Regions from separate parts of the Mangrovibacter phragmitis genome, predicted to be linked through region 2. Evidence: predicted binding sites of a transcription regulator. Region 2 holds the regulator's gene; each other region holds the start of a gene.
The links. The regulator sigma-54, encoded in region 2, starts transcription at its own class of promoters, with help from an activator protein. The targets are predictions, from matches to a motif close to GTTGGCACANNTTTCGCTNT.
Positions count from the first base shown of each region.

Region 1: a site for sigma-54 is predicted at 1,317-1,336, ahead of norV (anaerobic nitric oxide reductase flavorubredoxin). Genes of this name have one in related genera too.
Region 3: a site for sigma-54 is predicted at 2,493-2,512, ahead of glnA (glutamate--ammonia ligase). Genes of this name have one in related genera too.

Region 1 covers NZ_CP134782.1:2,401,413-2,406,372, reverse strand. Annotated here, with positions in the region: gene norV (anaerobic nitric oxide reductase flavorubredoxin) at 1-1,271, opposite strand, end outside; gene norR (nitric oxide reductase transcriptional regulator NorR) at 1,462-2,997, shown strand; gene MPHASIOC01_RS11675 (NarK family nitrate/nitrite MFS transporter) at 3,293-4,711, shown strand.
Region 2 covers NZ_CP134782.1:3,829,331-3,834,290, forward strand. Annotated here, with positions in the region: gene lptA (lipopolysaccharide ABC transporter substrate-binding protein LptA) at 1-118, shown strand, start outside; gene lptB (LPS export ABC transporter ATP-binding protein) at 125-850, shown strand; gene rpoN (RNA polymerase factor sigma-54) at 1,012-2,445, shown strand; gene hpf (ribosome hibernation promoting factor) at 2,468-2,755, shown strand; gene ptsN (PTS IIA-like nitrogen regulatory protein PtsN) at 2,838-3,323, shown strand; gene rapZ (RNase adapter RapZ) at 3,547-4,401, shown strand; gene npr (PTS phosphocarrier protein NPr) at 4,398-4,670, shown strand; gene mtgA (monofunctional biosynthetic peptidoglycan transglycosylase) at 4,682-4,960, opposite strand, start outside.
Region 3 covers NZ_CP134782.1:5,687,403-5,692,362, reverse strand. Annotated here, with positions in the region: gene glnL (nitrogen regulation protein NR(II)) at 1-850, opposite strand, end outside; gene glnA (glutamate--ammonia ligase) at 999-2,408, opposite strand; gene typA (ribosome-dependent GTPase TypA) at 2,784-4,604, shown strand; gene yihX (glucose-1-phosphatase) at 4,743-4,960, shown strand, end outside.

The DNA.
Region 1 (4,960 bases), 1.4 Mb from region 2:
CAGGTGCTATTTTCTTCTGTTTGCTGTGGAGTCAGCGCGCTGTCCAGGGGGGCGGATTCCCTGGACGGTAGGGGGGAAAGTGCCCATAAGTGAGCAAGTTTGCGCCCATGTTCACGGCAGGTTTCCAGCAGAGTGTCATCAGGGCGCCATTTGATTTTTAAGGATAATGCAGTTTCAAAACCGGCATCTGTCAACCGGGTCTGAATTCTATCCACTGCGCCACCGTTCCAGCCATAACTGCCAAAAGCGGAAGCTTTCTTGTTTCTGAATCGTAACCCGGTGATTTCTTCCAGCATTGCGGCGATTTTGGGCATCATGACGTTATTCATGGTGGAGGAGCCTACCAGGATGCCTTTGGAGCGAAATAAACTGGTCAGAATTTCATTCTTATCGTGGCGGGCAACATTATAAATTTTGACGGTTACACGCGGGTCAGCTTCGTGGATCCCCTGAGCAATGGCATCCGCCATCATGCGGGTATTGTTGGACATGGTGTCATAAAACAGCGTAATGCGGTCTTCCTGAAAATCGGCAGACCATTGCAGATACTGTTCGATAATTTGTGCCGGGTTATCGCGCCAAATCACGCCGTGTGAGGTTGCTATCATGTTGACGGGTAAGTTAAATCCCAACAACTCTGTTACCTTAGGCGCAACAAGGCGGCTGAACGGCGTCAGGATATTGGCAAAATAACGCAGGCATTGTTCAAACAGCTCAGTTTGATCCACCTCATCATTAAACAAATGTTCATCACAGTAGTGCTGGCCGAAAGCATCATTACTGAATAACACCCCATCGCCAGTCAGGTAAGTCATCATACTGTCAGGCCAGTGCAGCATCGGGGTTTCAACAAACACCAGTTGCTTACCATTGCCAATATCCAGCGTATCGCCTGTCTTGACGACGTTGAAATGCCATTCCGGGTGGTGATGGTGGCCATTAATAGAATCAATTGCATTAGCGGTACAGTAGACAGGTGTGTCAGGGATCAGAGCCATCAGCTCAGTGAGTGCGCCAGCATGATCCTCTTCAGCATGGTTAATAATGATGTAATCCAGAGAACGCAGGTCTGTCTCAGTCTGGAGGTTGCGTACAAACTCCCGGCTGAATTTATGATCAACCGTGTCAATCAGCACGGTTTTCTCTTCTTTAATCAGATAACTGTTATAACTACTGCCTTTGGTGGTGTTGTATTCCGTGCCGTGAAAATCACGGACTTCCCAGTCCCGTTGACCAACCCAAAAAATGTTATTTTTTACATGAACAGTCATAAAACCCTCAGTGAATATCATTGTGTGTCTGTTATGACCAGATAAATAGCAATACCTGTGCCAATTTTTAACTTATTGTTTTTATTTATTTTTGTGTTTGCAGTGTTCAATGGGGTAGTCTTTTTGACTATCATTTAAAAAGTCATTATGACAGTATGAGTTGTCATAATGACTACGCCAGGAGACTGTTATGCCGCTTCAGATTCGCCAGTTAGCGGATATTGCCGGGGAGTTAAACCAGGGGGGAACCTGTGAGGTACGCTTTCAGCGGCTGGTTAACCTGCTGCAGCGTGTTCTTGTCTGCGATGCCTGTGCGTTGCTGTTATATGAACATCGCCAGTTTCGTCCACTGGCGATTCATGGTCTTTCGCCCGATGTTCTGGGCAGGCGATTTGATCCTGCCAGCCACCCGCGCCTTGAGGCCATAGCTCGGGCCGGGAATGTGGTGCGTTTTCCGGCTGACAGCGGGTTACCCGACCCTTATGACGGACTGATTCCTGGGCAGGAACAATTAAAAGTCCACGCCTGTGTCGGGTTGCCTCTGTTTGATGATGAACGTCTGGTGGGCGCGCTGACGCTGGACAGTATGAATGCGGCGTGCTTTGACCACCTCAGCAACGATGAACTGTGGCTGATTGCGGTACTGGCGGCGAACACACTTAAGAATGCCTTGTTAATAAAACAACTGGAAAGCCAGAGCCTGAGCAGTAACGAGGCAGCACTGCCTCCCTTGTCTTCCACAGAAGAGAGTACGGAGATAGTGGGGCTTTCAGTACCTGTTACTCAGTTACGTCACGAAATCAGTGTGGTGGCGGCATCTGATCTGACGGTGCTTATTAATGGCGAAACCGGTACCGGCAAAGAGTTGGTGGCGCGTGCTATCCATGAAGGGTCTGACCGGGCTCACCAGCCCATGGTGTATTTAAATTGTGCCGCTTTACCGGAAAGTGTGGCGGAAAGTGAACTCTTTGGGCATGTGAAAGGTGCGTTTACTGGCGCAATCAGTGACCGACAGGGGAAATTTGAGCGGGCCAATAACGGTACATTATTTCTCGATGAGATTGGTGAGCTGCCATTATCTTTGCAGGCTAAATTGCTGCGGGTACTGCAATATGGCGATATTCAGCGCGTCGGGGACGACAAAAACTCACAGGTGGATGTGAGAGTGCTCGCCGCCACAAACCGCGATTTAAAAGCGGAAGTGCTGGCCGGGCGTTTCAGGGCGGATTTATTTCATCGCCTTAGTGTGTTCCCGGTACGGGTACCGCCATTGCGGGAACGGGGAGAGGATATCGCTTTACTGGCGGGGTTTTTTTGTGAGCGGTGCCGTGGGCGATTTGGGTTGCAGTCTGTCGCATTAAGCCCTGATTCCCTGTCTGTACTGAGCGCTCATACCTGGCCTGGCAATGTGCGTGAACTGGAACATGCGATTTATCGGGCCGTGCTCATTGCACGGGCCACCCGAGGTGACGCGGAAGTGATGCTCACGCCGGCCCATTTCTCACTAACAAGTACCCAGCCCGCCAATGCGGTCGCATTCGGTGAGCCATCCGGGCCTGCATTGTTAACATGCAGACCGTTGCGCGCGGCTACTGATGACTTTCAGCGCAATATTATTCGCCAGGCGCTCAATAGTCACCAGCATAACTGGGCTGCAGCCGCCCGTGCACTTTCACTGGATGTGGCAAACTTGCACCGGCTGGCAAAACGGCTTGGGTTGAAATAACCGCTGCAGAGGGCGTTTTGCTGCCTGACGCAAATAGTGAGTATTTTGGTCGACTACTCCTAAATGAGTACTCCCAATAAGTCAGGGGGCATAATGGCTATCAGGTTGATAACTGCTGAAAAATTATAATCGTTTTAAATCATAACGTTACAAGATAAGTTGTGGTTAGCCATGGGGAGTAGAGCCAGGGCAGGCTCCCGGCAGGGCCTGGCATGATTTTGATACATATCAACATAAAGGCTACGGGATAAACGTAAAAGCGCTTAAGTGATGCGCTATTTATGAGGATGTCTTTATGCAAGCGAACCCCCCTAAGACTCAAAAGTCAGCTAATGGGGCTGTTTTAGCTAACTGGGCGCCAGAAAATGAAACATTCTGGCGAAATCAGGGAGAAAGAACAGCCCGCCGCAATTTGTGGATTTCTATTCCCTGCTTACTGTTATCATTTTGTGTCTGGATGATTTTTTCTTCAGTCGCCGTCAATCTTAACCGGGCCGGGTTTCACTTTACGACGGATCAGTTGTTTTTATTGACCGCACTACCTTCGGTTTCCGGTGCTCTGGCGAGAGTACCTTATTCCTTTGTTGTACCACTTATCGGCGGGCGCCGCTGGACGGCTATCAGTACCTTTATTCTTGCCATACCCTGCCTGTGGCTCGGCTATGCGGTTCAGCATCCTGAGACATCATTTCAAACCTTTATCATCATCGCGCTGTTGTGTGGTCTGGCAGGGGGGAATTTTGCATCCAGCATGGCAAATATCAGCTTTTTCTACCCGAAAGCCCAGCAAGGTAAGGCTCTGGGGTTAAATGGCGGGCTGGGTAACCTGGGTGTCAGCGTGATGCAACTGGTGGTGCCTTTGGTTATCTCCGTGGCGGTTTTTGGTTCCTTTACTCAAGCCACACCGCTGGCGGATGGGGGTAGCCTCTGGCTGGCAAACGCCGCCTGGATTTGGGTGCCCTTTATCCTGCTGGCGACAATTGCGGCCTGGATTGGCATGAATGACCTGCACAGTGCGAAGGCATCAATTGTGGAACAGTTGCCGGTACTCAGACAGCCCCACTTGTGGATCCTGAGTATTCTGTATTTGGCCACATTCGGTTCATTCATCGGTTTTTCTGCCGGATTTGCCATGCTGACGAAGACGCAGTTTCCGGATATTGCGGTGATGCATTATGCCTTTTTTGGCCCATTGATTGGCGCACTGGCCCGGCCGATAGGGGGAAGCTTATCGGATAAGCTGGGGGGCATTAAGGTGACGACTGTCAATTTCATTGCAATGGCATTATTTACCGGGCTGGTCTTCTTTGCTTTGCCTGGGGGAAATACACACGGAAGCTTTTGGTTATTTTTTGCGGTATTCATGTGTTTATTTATTACCGCCGGATTAGGCAGTGGTTCGACATTCCAGATGATTTCAGTCATTTTCCGCCGAGTTGTGATGCAACATGCACTGAATAAAGGGTTGCCCGAAGAAGATGCAACACGCCGGGCAGGAACCGATACTGCGGCGGCACTGGGCTTTATTTCTGCCATCGGCGCAGCCGGGGGCTTTTTTATTCCCCGGGCGTTTGGTTTGTCACTGAGCTGGACGGGGTCTCCCCTGGGCGCGTTGAAAGTATTTCTGGTGTTTTACGTGGTCTGTATTGTCATTACATGGTGCGTATATGGGCGGCGTATCAACCAGGGCATGGCGACCAGACAAAAAGCATAACGCACAACCCTGTGTTATTAATAAAGTGACAAAATATAGCGGGCTGAAAAGCCCGTTTTTTGTTTTTTAATGTATTAATTATTTGTGTGAATAATAACTTGCTTTTACATCGGGATTAAAATGATTCTCTATTGCAGAATGATACGATTATTATTTCCGGAAAGAATGAGTAATAAGATAAGAAGTCACAATAATCTCAGCTCTGCGAATACACAGGGGCTAATCAGTGGTGCTGGCAGTCTATTTTTA
Region 2 (4,960 bases):
GAAAGAACAGAAAATGCAGGCGTTTAGTGATAAAGGTAAACGCGTGACTACCGTTCTGGTTCCGTCCCAACTTCAGGACAAAAAAGACCAGAAACCAGCCCCTAAAAAGAGTAACTAATTCGGTATGGCAACACTTACAGCGAAAAACCTGGCGAAGGCCTATAAAGGGCGCCGGGTCGTAGAAGATGTCAGTTTAACTGTGAACTCTGGAGAAATCGTTGGCCTGCTGGGGCCAAACGGTGCGGGGAAAACTACCACGTTTTACATGGTAGTGGGTATTGTTCCACGCGATGCCGGTAATATCACCATTGACGATGAAGACATCAGCCTGTTACCACTTCATGCCCGTGCCCGTAGGGGAATTGGCTATCTGCCACAGGAAGCGTCTATTTTCCGGCGTCTCAGCGTGTACGATAACCTGATGGCTGTGTTACAAATTCGCGATGATCTCTCCAGCGAACAACGTGTTGATCGGGCAAATGAGTTGATGGAAGAATTTCACATCGAACATCTGCGCGACAGCCTTGGTCAATCACTGTCTGGTGGTGAACGCCGTCGTGTAGAGATTGCTCGGGCGCTGGCTGCTAATCCGAAGTTCATTCTGCTGGATGAACCCTTCGCAGGGGTTGACCCCATCTCGGTTATCGACATAAAACGTATTATCGAACATCTGCGTGATAGCGGTCTGGGCGTATTGATTACCGACCACAACGTACGCGAAACGCTGGCGGTTTGTGAACGGGCTTATATTGTCAGCCAGGGTCATCTTATTGCCCATGGCACACCCAGTGAAATTCTCGAAGACGAGCATGTGAAGCGGGTATATCTTGGGGAAGAGTTCAGACTCTGATAGGGTAAGCGTGACAGGATGTAAAAAAGAGTGAGCACACCTCACATCAGGTTTGTTCGCTATTCGTTATCACTGTCACCGTTTCACTTTATCAGGAGAGTTTTTCTTTTTGCCAGGGCAGGTATTATTAACGTATTGACCTGAGGAAGTATGCTCTGAATATGAAGCAAGGTTTGCAACTAAAGCTTAGTCAACAGCTTGCCATGACGCCTCAGTTACAACAGGCCATTCGCCTGTTGCAACTGTCTACGCTGGAACTGCAGCAAGAACTCCAGCAAGCGTTGGAAAATAATCCGCTGCTTGAGCAAACCGATTTTCATGACGAAGTGGAAACTCAGGATGCTCAGGATAGTGAGTCGCTGGATACCCGTGAAGCGCTTGAGCAAAAAGATATGCCTGAAGAGCTGCCGCTGGATGCAAGCTGGGATGAGATCTATACCGCAGGAACCCCCTCCGGCACCGGTGCCGATTACATTGATGATGAACTGCCTGTTTATCAGGGGGAGACAACACAAACACTTCAGGATTACCTGATGTGGCAAGTGGAACTGACACCGTTCTCTGATACTGACAGGGCAATTGCCACGTCGATTGTCGATGCGGTAGATGAAACAGGCTATCTCACCGTTCCCGTTGAAGATATTCTGGAAAGCATGGGCGATGAAACCATAACACTGGATGAAATCGAGGCTGTACTCAAGCGAGTTCAGCGGTTTGATCCTGTGGGTGTAGCTGCCCGTGATTTACGTGATTGTTTGCTTATCCAGCTTTCTCAGTTCTCTCGTGAAACGCCTTTTCTTGAAGAAGCCCGGCAGATAATCAATGGGCATCTCGATCTTCTGGCAAACCATGACTTCCGGACACTGATGAAAATCACGCGTCTAAAAGAAGATGTGCTGAAAGATGCGATGATGCTGATCCTGTCTCTTGATCCTCGTCCAGGGCAGTCCATTCACACCACTGAGCCTGAATACGTTATTCCGGATGTACTGGTGCGCAAACATAAAGGGCACTGGACAGTTGAACTGAATTCCGACAGTATTCCCCGCCTGTCCATTAACCAGCATTACGCCTCTATGTGCAACAATGCTCGTAATGACAGTGACAGTCAGTTCATCCGCAGTAATCTGCAGGAAGCGAAATGGCTAATCAAAAGCCTGGAAAGCCGAAATGAGACACTGCTCAAGGTCAGCCAGTGTATTGTAGAGCAGCAGCAGGCTTTTTTCGAAAATGGCGAAGAATACATGAAGCCAATGGTACTGGCAGATATTGCTCAGGCGGTGGAAATGCACGAATCAACGATTTCGCGCGTTACCACGCAAAAATACCTGCACAGCCCACGGGGCATTTTTGAGCTGAAATATTTCTTCTCCAGCCATGTGAATACTGAAGGTGGGGGCGAAGCCTCTTCCACGGCAATTCGCGCACTGGTGAAGAAGTTGATTGCCGCAGAAAACCCGGCAAAACCACTTAGTGATAGTAAACTGACTTCTATGTTATCTGATCAAGGTATCATGGTGGCCCGGCGCACTGTCGCAAAATACCGCGAGTCTTTATCCATACCGCCGTCGAACCAGCGTAAACAATTGGTTTGACTCAACCGATAAGGAAGACAATATGCAACTCAATATCACAGGACAGAATGTCGAGATTACTGAAGCTATGCGCGAATTCGTCAACACAAAGTTCGCCAAACTGGAGCAGTATTTCGAAAGGATCAACCAGGTCTATATTGTGTTGAAAGTGGAAAAAGTCACTCAAACAGCGGATGCTACACTTCATGTAAATGGCGGTGAATTGCATGCCAGTGCCGAAGGCCAGGATATGTATGCCGCAATTGACGGTTTGATAGATAAACTCGCACGTCAATTAACTAAACACAAAGATAAACTGAAACAGCATTGATGACCCAGGTATTTCCCTGAATCTCAGCGGCCCGTTATCGCAGGATAGCGGGCCGCTGGCACAGAGGGTACCAGGTGGAGCTATGATGAATAATGATTCCGCGCTGCAACTCAGCGCTGTCCTGAACCAGGAATGTACGCGTAATAACGTACATTGTCAGAGCAAAAAACGTGCTCTGGAAATCGTCAGTGAGCTGGCGGCTAAGCAGTTAGGCCTTCCGTCACAAGCGGTTTTTGATGCTGTATTAACCCGCGAACGTATGGGAAGTACCGGCATTGGTAATGGTATCGCTATCCCGCACGGTAAACTGGAAGAAGACACATTACGTGCCGTTGGTGTATTTATCCGTCTGGAAACACCCATACCTTTCGATGCCATTGATAATCAGCCAGTTGATCTCTTATTCGCGCTGCTGGTTCCGGCAGATCAAACTAAAACACACTTACACACTTTGTCGTTGGTTGCCAAAAAACTGGCCGACAAAACGATTTGTCGTCAGCTCCGTATGGCCCAAACGGATGAAGAACTGTTTAACATTATTACTGATGCGGGAAATGCAGAAGCCTGATTCCGGCTCAGTAATCATGAATTAACATCACATGATACCCATGAAAATTGGGGATGCATGCAGGCTAACACCGTAAACGCCACTGGCTTCATCTGCATCAGTAACGTAAAGGGTGTTTTACTGGTAGCGGTCATTAGGGTGCCTCTCAGGGATGAGAGAGATAAATATAGCCACCCTGTGCAAACCGACAACGGGTATATTCAGACTGGGGGAGAGACTGTTCATGGTGCTGATGATTGTCAGCGGCCGCTCAGGTTCAGGGAAATCCGTAGCCTTGCGTGCTTTGGAAGATATGGGTTTTTACTGTGTAGACAACTTGCCAGTTGTGTTGCTACCCGATTTAGCCCGCACATTATCTGACCGGCAAACATCTGCGGCAGTCAGTATTGATGTACGCAATATGCCCGAGTCACCGGAAATTTTTGAGCAGGCAATGCGTAATTTGCCTGATACATTTTCGCCGCAACTTCTGTTCCTGGATGCTGACCGTAACACGTTGATTCGACGCTACAGTGACACAAGGCGTCTTCATCCGCTGTCCAGTAAAAATCTGTCACTGGAAAGTGCGATTGATGAAGAAAATGATCTGCTGGAGCCGCTGCGTTCCCGGGCTGATTTGATTGTTGATACCTCGGAAATGTCAGTGCATGAACTGGCTGAAATGCTGCGAACCAGGCTACTGGGTAAACGCGAGCGTGAGCTTACCATGGTGTTTGAATCATTTGGTTTTAAACACGGTATTCCTATCGATGCAGACTATGTTTTTGATGTTCGCTTTCTGCCAAACCCCCACTGGGATCCCAAATTACGCCCCATGACTGGTCTGGATAAACCCGTCGCTGCTTTTTTGGATCGCCATACCGAAGTGCATAACTTTATTTACCAGACTCGCAGCTACCTCGAGTTATGGTTGCCCATGCTGGAAACGAATAATCGTAGCTACCTGACGGTTGCTATTGGTTGTACCGGTGGTAAGCACCGCTCTGTTTATGTTGCAGAACAATTAGCTGACTATTTCCGCTCACGCGGTAAAAACGTCCAGTCACGCCATCGAACGTTGGAAAAACGCAAAACATGACCGTAAAACAAACTGTTGAGCTCACCAATCGTTTAGGAATGCACGCGCGCCCGGCAATGAAGCTCTTTGAACTGGTACAAAGTTTTGATGCCGAAGTGTTGCTGCGCAATGAAAGTGGAACAGAAGCAGAAGCCAGCAGTGTGATTGCACTGCTAATGCTGGATTCTGCCAAAGGTGGGCACATTGAAGTGGAAGCAACCGGGCCTCAGGAAGAAGAAGCGCTGGCTGCCGTTATAGCACTGTTCGACGCGGGCTTTGACGAAGATTAATTAACTGCAGGTTAATTCAGTTTGTGCTCTGCCAGGAAGCTTTCCCCACCCAGTTGCCTCATCTGGCGGAGTATCCATTGTTGCCTGGCACGGACATACCCTGAAGGCGCGCTGGCTTTATAAATAATCGGGTTTGGCAATACCGCGGCTAACAAAGCGGCTTCTGCAGGTGTCAGTTGTCTTGCAGTCTTATGGAAATAATGTTGTGCAGCGGCCTCAACACCGAAGATACCTTCACCAAACTCAGCCACGTTCAGGTAAACCGTTAAGATTCGGCGCTTACCCCACAA
Region 3 (4,960 bases), 1.9 Mb from region 2:
CAATGCGGGCCGCAAGGCGGTAACGAACACCATGCAGTGTTAACTGGAATGCCGTACGAGTACGCAGCGTAATTTCACCACCCTCTTCCCCCAGCGCCTGGAGGGCATTACGAACGATGTTGAGTAACACCTGCTCAATTTGATCCGGGTCATGCGCTAACTCAGGAAGACTGGGGTCATAATCTCTGACCAGGGTAACGTTATCGGGCAGTTCCATTGACACTAATTTAACGACCCGCTCGGCAACTTTATGAATGCTTTCTGTTACATGCATGCCTGGTTGTTGTGGGCCAAGCAATCTGTCCACCAGATTACGCAGGCGGTCTGCCTGCTCAATAATCACCTTGGTGTATTCTGTGAGTGATGGGTCTGGCAACGCTTTATTGAGTAACTGCGCCGCACCACGTAGTCCACCTAACGGGTTTTTAATTTCATGAGCCAGCCCTCTGACTAAATCGCGGGCTGCGACCTGTTGCGCTTGTTGCAACTGTTCCTGGCTCAGGCGACGCTGGTTATCCATCGGAGCCATTTCCAGCAGAATATAGCCTTCTGGCAACCGTTGCGCTGTGAGCGACAAAATATGTGAGCGCCCATCAATCACCAACGTCACTTCGTTATCAGTAAAACCCTGGCCGGCATTCAGGCTTTCTTGCATCAGCCCGATATTGAGCGAAAAGTAGCTCAGCAATTCTGGTAATGGCGTTCCATAAAGTTTGCGGGAACTTTGCGCCAGAAGTTGCTGCGCTGCCGGGTTCGCATAGTGAACCGCCAGGTTGTCATCAACCAGCAGAATGCTGTTGATGAGAGAATTAAGGATCTGCCCAGCATCGGGCAGTGCGCCGCTTGCCATTCAGCAGTCTCCGAATGTTGTGCACTGTTTTGGTGCTTTGTAGATATTGGTACAAAAAAGAGGCAAAAAACTTTATTGTCGGAGAAAAAAGCCCATCCGAAGATGGGCTGAAAGTTTCCACGGCAACAAAAAATGACTCTTTAATAAATCAGACGCTGTAGTACAGCTCGAATTCAACCGGATGCGGAGTCATACGCACACGATCGTTTTCTGCACGACGCAGTTCCAGGTAAGCGTCGATGGCATCATCAGTGAATACACCACCAGCAGTCAGGAACTCACGGTCTGCATCAAGTGCGTTCAGTGCTTCTTCCAGAGAGCCTGCAACCTGTGGGATTTCTGCTGCTTCTTCTGCAGGCAGGTCATACAGGTTTTTGTCCATTGCTTCGCCAGGATGGATTTTGTTTTTGATACCGTCCAGGCCAGCCATCATCAGTGCAGCAAAGCACAGGTACGGGTTAGCAGCCGGGTCCGGGAAGCGAACTTCGATACGGCGAGCTTTCGGAGATGCAACCACCGGAATACGGATTGAGGCAGAACGGTTACGGGCAGAGTAAGCCAGCATAACCGGTGCTTCATAACCCGGAACCAGGCGTTTGTAAGAGTTGGTTGATGGGTTAGCCAGGGCGTTGATTGCTTTAGCGTGTTTGATAACACCACCAATGTAGAACAGCGCTTCTTCTGACAGGCCAGCATATTTGTCGCCAGAGAACAGGTTTACACCGTTTTTGGACAGAGACATGTGGCAGTGCATACCAGAACCGTTATCACCAAACATCGGTTTTGGCATAAAGGTCGCTGTTTTACCAAATGCGTGAGCAACGTTGTGCACCACATATTTGTAGATCTGGATTTCGTCAGCTTTTTTGGTCAGGGTATTGAAGCGGGTAGCCACTTCGTTCTGGCCAGCAGTCGCAACTTCGTGGTGGTGAGCTTCAACAACCAGGCCCATCTGTTCCATGGTCAGACACATTTGAGAACGGATGTCTTGTGATGAGTCTACTGGCGGAACCGGGAAGTAACCACCTTTCACAGCAGGACGGTGACCTTTGTTACCGCCTTCGTATTTGGTATCAGAGTTCCATGCTGCTTCAATATCATCGATAGCAACGTGGCAACCGGAGATGTCACTTTTGAAGCGAACATCATCGAACAGGAAGAATTCAGGCTCAGGCCCAAACAGAACGGTATCAGCAATACCGGTAGAACGCAGGTATTCTTCAGCACGTTTTGCGATAGAGCGCGGGTCGCGGTCATAGCCCTGCATGGTAGCAGGTTCCAGAATGTCGCAACGGATGATCAGAGTCGGCTCTTCATAGAATGGATCCAGAACAGCGGTAGAGGCGTCTGGCATCAGTACCATGTCTGATTCGTTGATACCTTTCCAGCCACCGATGGAAGAACCATCGAACATTTTGCCTTCTTCGAAAAAGTCAGCGTTAACCTGGTGGGCTGGAATAGTGACGTGCTGTTCTTTGCCTTTAGTATCGGTGAAGCGCAAATCAACGAACTTCACATCATGTTCATTCAGCATCGTCAAAACGTGTTCTGCGGACATACTTAAATCTCCTGGAATTGTCATTGTCGTCGTGGTAACGAATACTTCAAACACTTCAAAAAATGCGTTTGCCGTAATTTTGATTAAGCGAAAACTGTGCCAACTTTCAAAAATAGCCCAAAAGGCGTTATGATGCGCACCACCGTGAAAACGCACTGCACCACAATGGAAAGTATGCACTATTATAGTGCATGCGTGCTAATGTGATGCGCTTTTGTGGTGCATAAATGCGCACTGGTGCAAATCTGTGCTTCGTGAAAATGATCACAAACCCTGAAATGTAAGCTTGTTAGCAATAGATGTTTGTGATCCTGTTCAGTCCTTCGATTAATACGTGTACAATAGCGCGCTATTCCTAATGCCTGAGGCAAAGTTGTGATCGAAAATCTGCGTAACATCGCCATTATTGCGCACGTTGACCATGGTAAAACCACCCTGGTCGACAAGCTGCTGCAACAATCTGGCACGTTTGGTGAGCGTAATGAGCTGACCGAGCGCGTCATGGACTCCAACGACCTGGAGAAAGAGCGTGGGATTACCATCCTCGCGAAAAATACCGCCATTAACTGGCGCGACTACCGCATCAATATCGTGGACACCCCAGGGCACGCCGACTTTGGTGGTGAAGTAGAACGCGTTATGTCCATGGTTGACTCAGTTCTGCTGCTGGTAGACGCAATGGATGGCCCGATGCCGCAGACTCGTTTCGTAACGCAAAAAGCGTTTGCCTACGGTCTGAAACCAATTGTGGTTATCAACAAAGTTGACCGTCCTGGCGCACGCCCTGACTGGGTTGTTGATCAGGTGTTCGACCTGTTCGTTAACCTGGGTGCAACTGACGAACAGCTGGACTTCCCTATTGTTTACGCTTCTGCGTTAAATGGTATCGCAGGTCTTGATCACGAAGACATGGCTGAAGACATGACTCCGCTGTTCGAAGCCATTGTCAAACATGTGGCACCGCCAAGTGTTGACCTGAATGGCCCGTTCCAGATGCAAATCTCCCAGCTGGATTACAACAACTATGTTGGTGTTATCGGCATTGGGCGTATCAAACGCGGCGTGGTTAAACCGAACCAGCAAGTCACCATTGTCGACAGCGAAGGCAAACGTCGTAATGGCAAAGTTGGCCAGGTTCTGGGCCACATGGGTCTGCAACGTATTGAGTCTGCTTCTGCTGAAGCCGGCGATATCATTGCAATCACGGGTCTGGGTGATCTGAATATTTCCGACACCATCTGTGATCCGAACAATGTAGAAGCTCTGCCTGCGTTGACAGTCGATGAACCGACTGTGACCATGTTCTTCTGCGTAAACACCTCTCCGTTCTGTGGTAAAGAAGGTAAGTTCGTTACTTCCCGTCAGATTCTTGACCGACTGAAAAAAGAACTGGTGCACAACGTAGCTCTGCGTGTTGAAGAAACCCCAGACCCGGATGCTTTCCGTGTTTCTGGTCGTGGTGAACTGCACCTGTCTGTCCTGATTGAAAACATGCGTCGTGAAGGTTTCGAACTGGCGGTGTCTCGTCCTAAAGTTATCTTCCGTGAAATTGATGGCCGTACTCAGGAACCGTTTGAGCAGGTAACGCTGGATATCGAAGAACAGCACCAGGGTTCTGTAATGGAAGCACTGGGCCTGCGTAAAGGTGAAATGCGTGACATGATGCCAGATGGCAAAGGCCGCGTTCGTCTTGATTACATCATTCCAAGCCGTGGTCTGATTGGCTTCCGTACTGAATTCATGACCATGACTTCTGGTACTGGTCTGCTTTACGCTTCATTCAGCCACTATGATGACCTGCGTCCGGGTGAAATCGGTCAGCGCCAGAACGGCGTACTGATTTCCAATGGTCAGGGTAAAGCAGTTGCTTATGCACTGTACAGCCTGCAGGATCGCGGTAAGTTGTTCCTCGGCCATGGTGCTGAAGTGTATGAAGGCCAGATCATCGGTATTCACAGCCGCTCTAACGACCTGACTGTGAACTGCCTGACGGGTAAAAAACTGACCAACATGCGTGCATCCGGTACTGACGAAGCGACTACTCTGTCTCCGCCGGTTAAAATGACCCTGGAGCAGGCGCTGGAGTTTATCGATGATGACGAACTGGTAGAAGTAACGCCAACTTCTGTTCGTCTGCGTAAACGTCATCTGACTGAAAACGATCGCCGTCGCGCCACTCGCGGTCCGAAAGAATAATCACGTTTTTCTTTCGCTGGTACAGAACCCCGTCTTTTTTGGCGGGGTTTTTTTATGCCTTCTTGTTACCTGCCGGATAGTCAAATCAAGCGATTACCGCTACAGTTAATTCTCCATGGCCTCACTGGAGAAGATGCAATGCTTTATATCTTTGACCTTGGGAATGTCATTATCGATATCGACTTTAACCGTGTGCTTGGCACCTGGAGCCACTATACCCATGTACCGCTGGCCAGAGTAAAGGAGCGTTTTCATATGGGGGAGAGTTTTCAGCGCCATGAGCGTGGGGAAATTAGTGATGATGTGTTTATTCAGAATATGTCACATGAACTGTGTTTACCCCTGAGCCCGGAGCA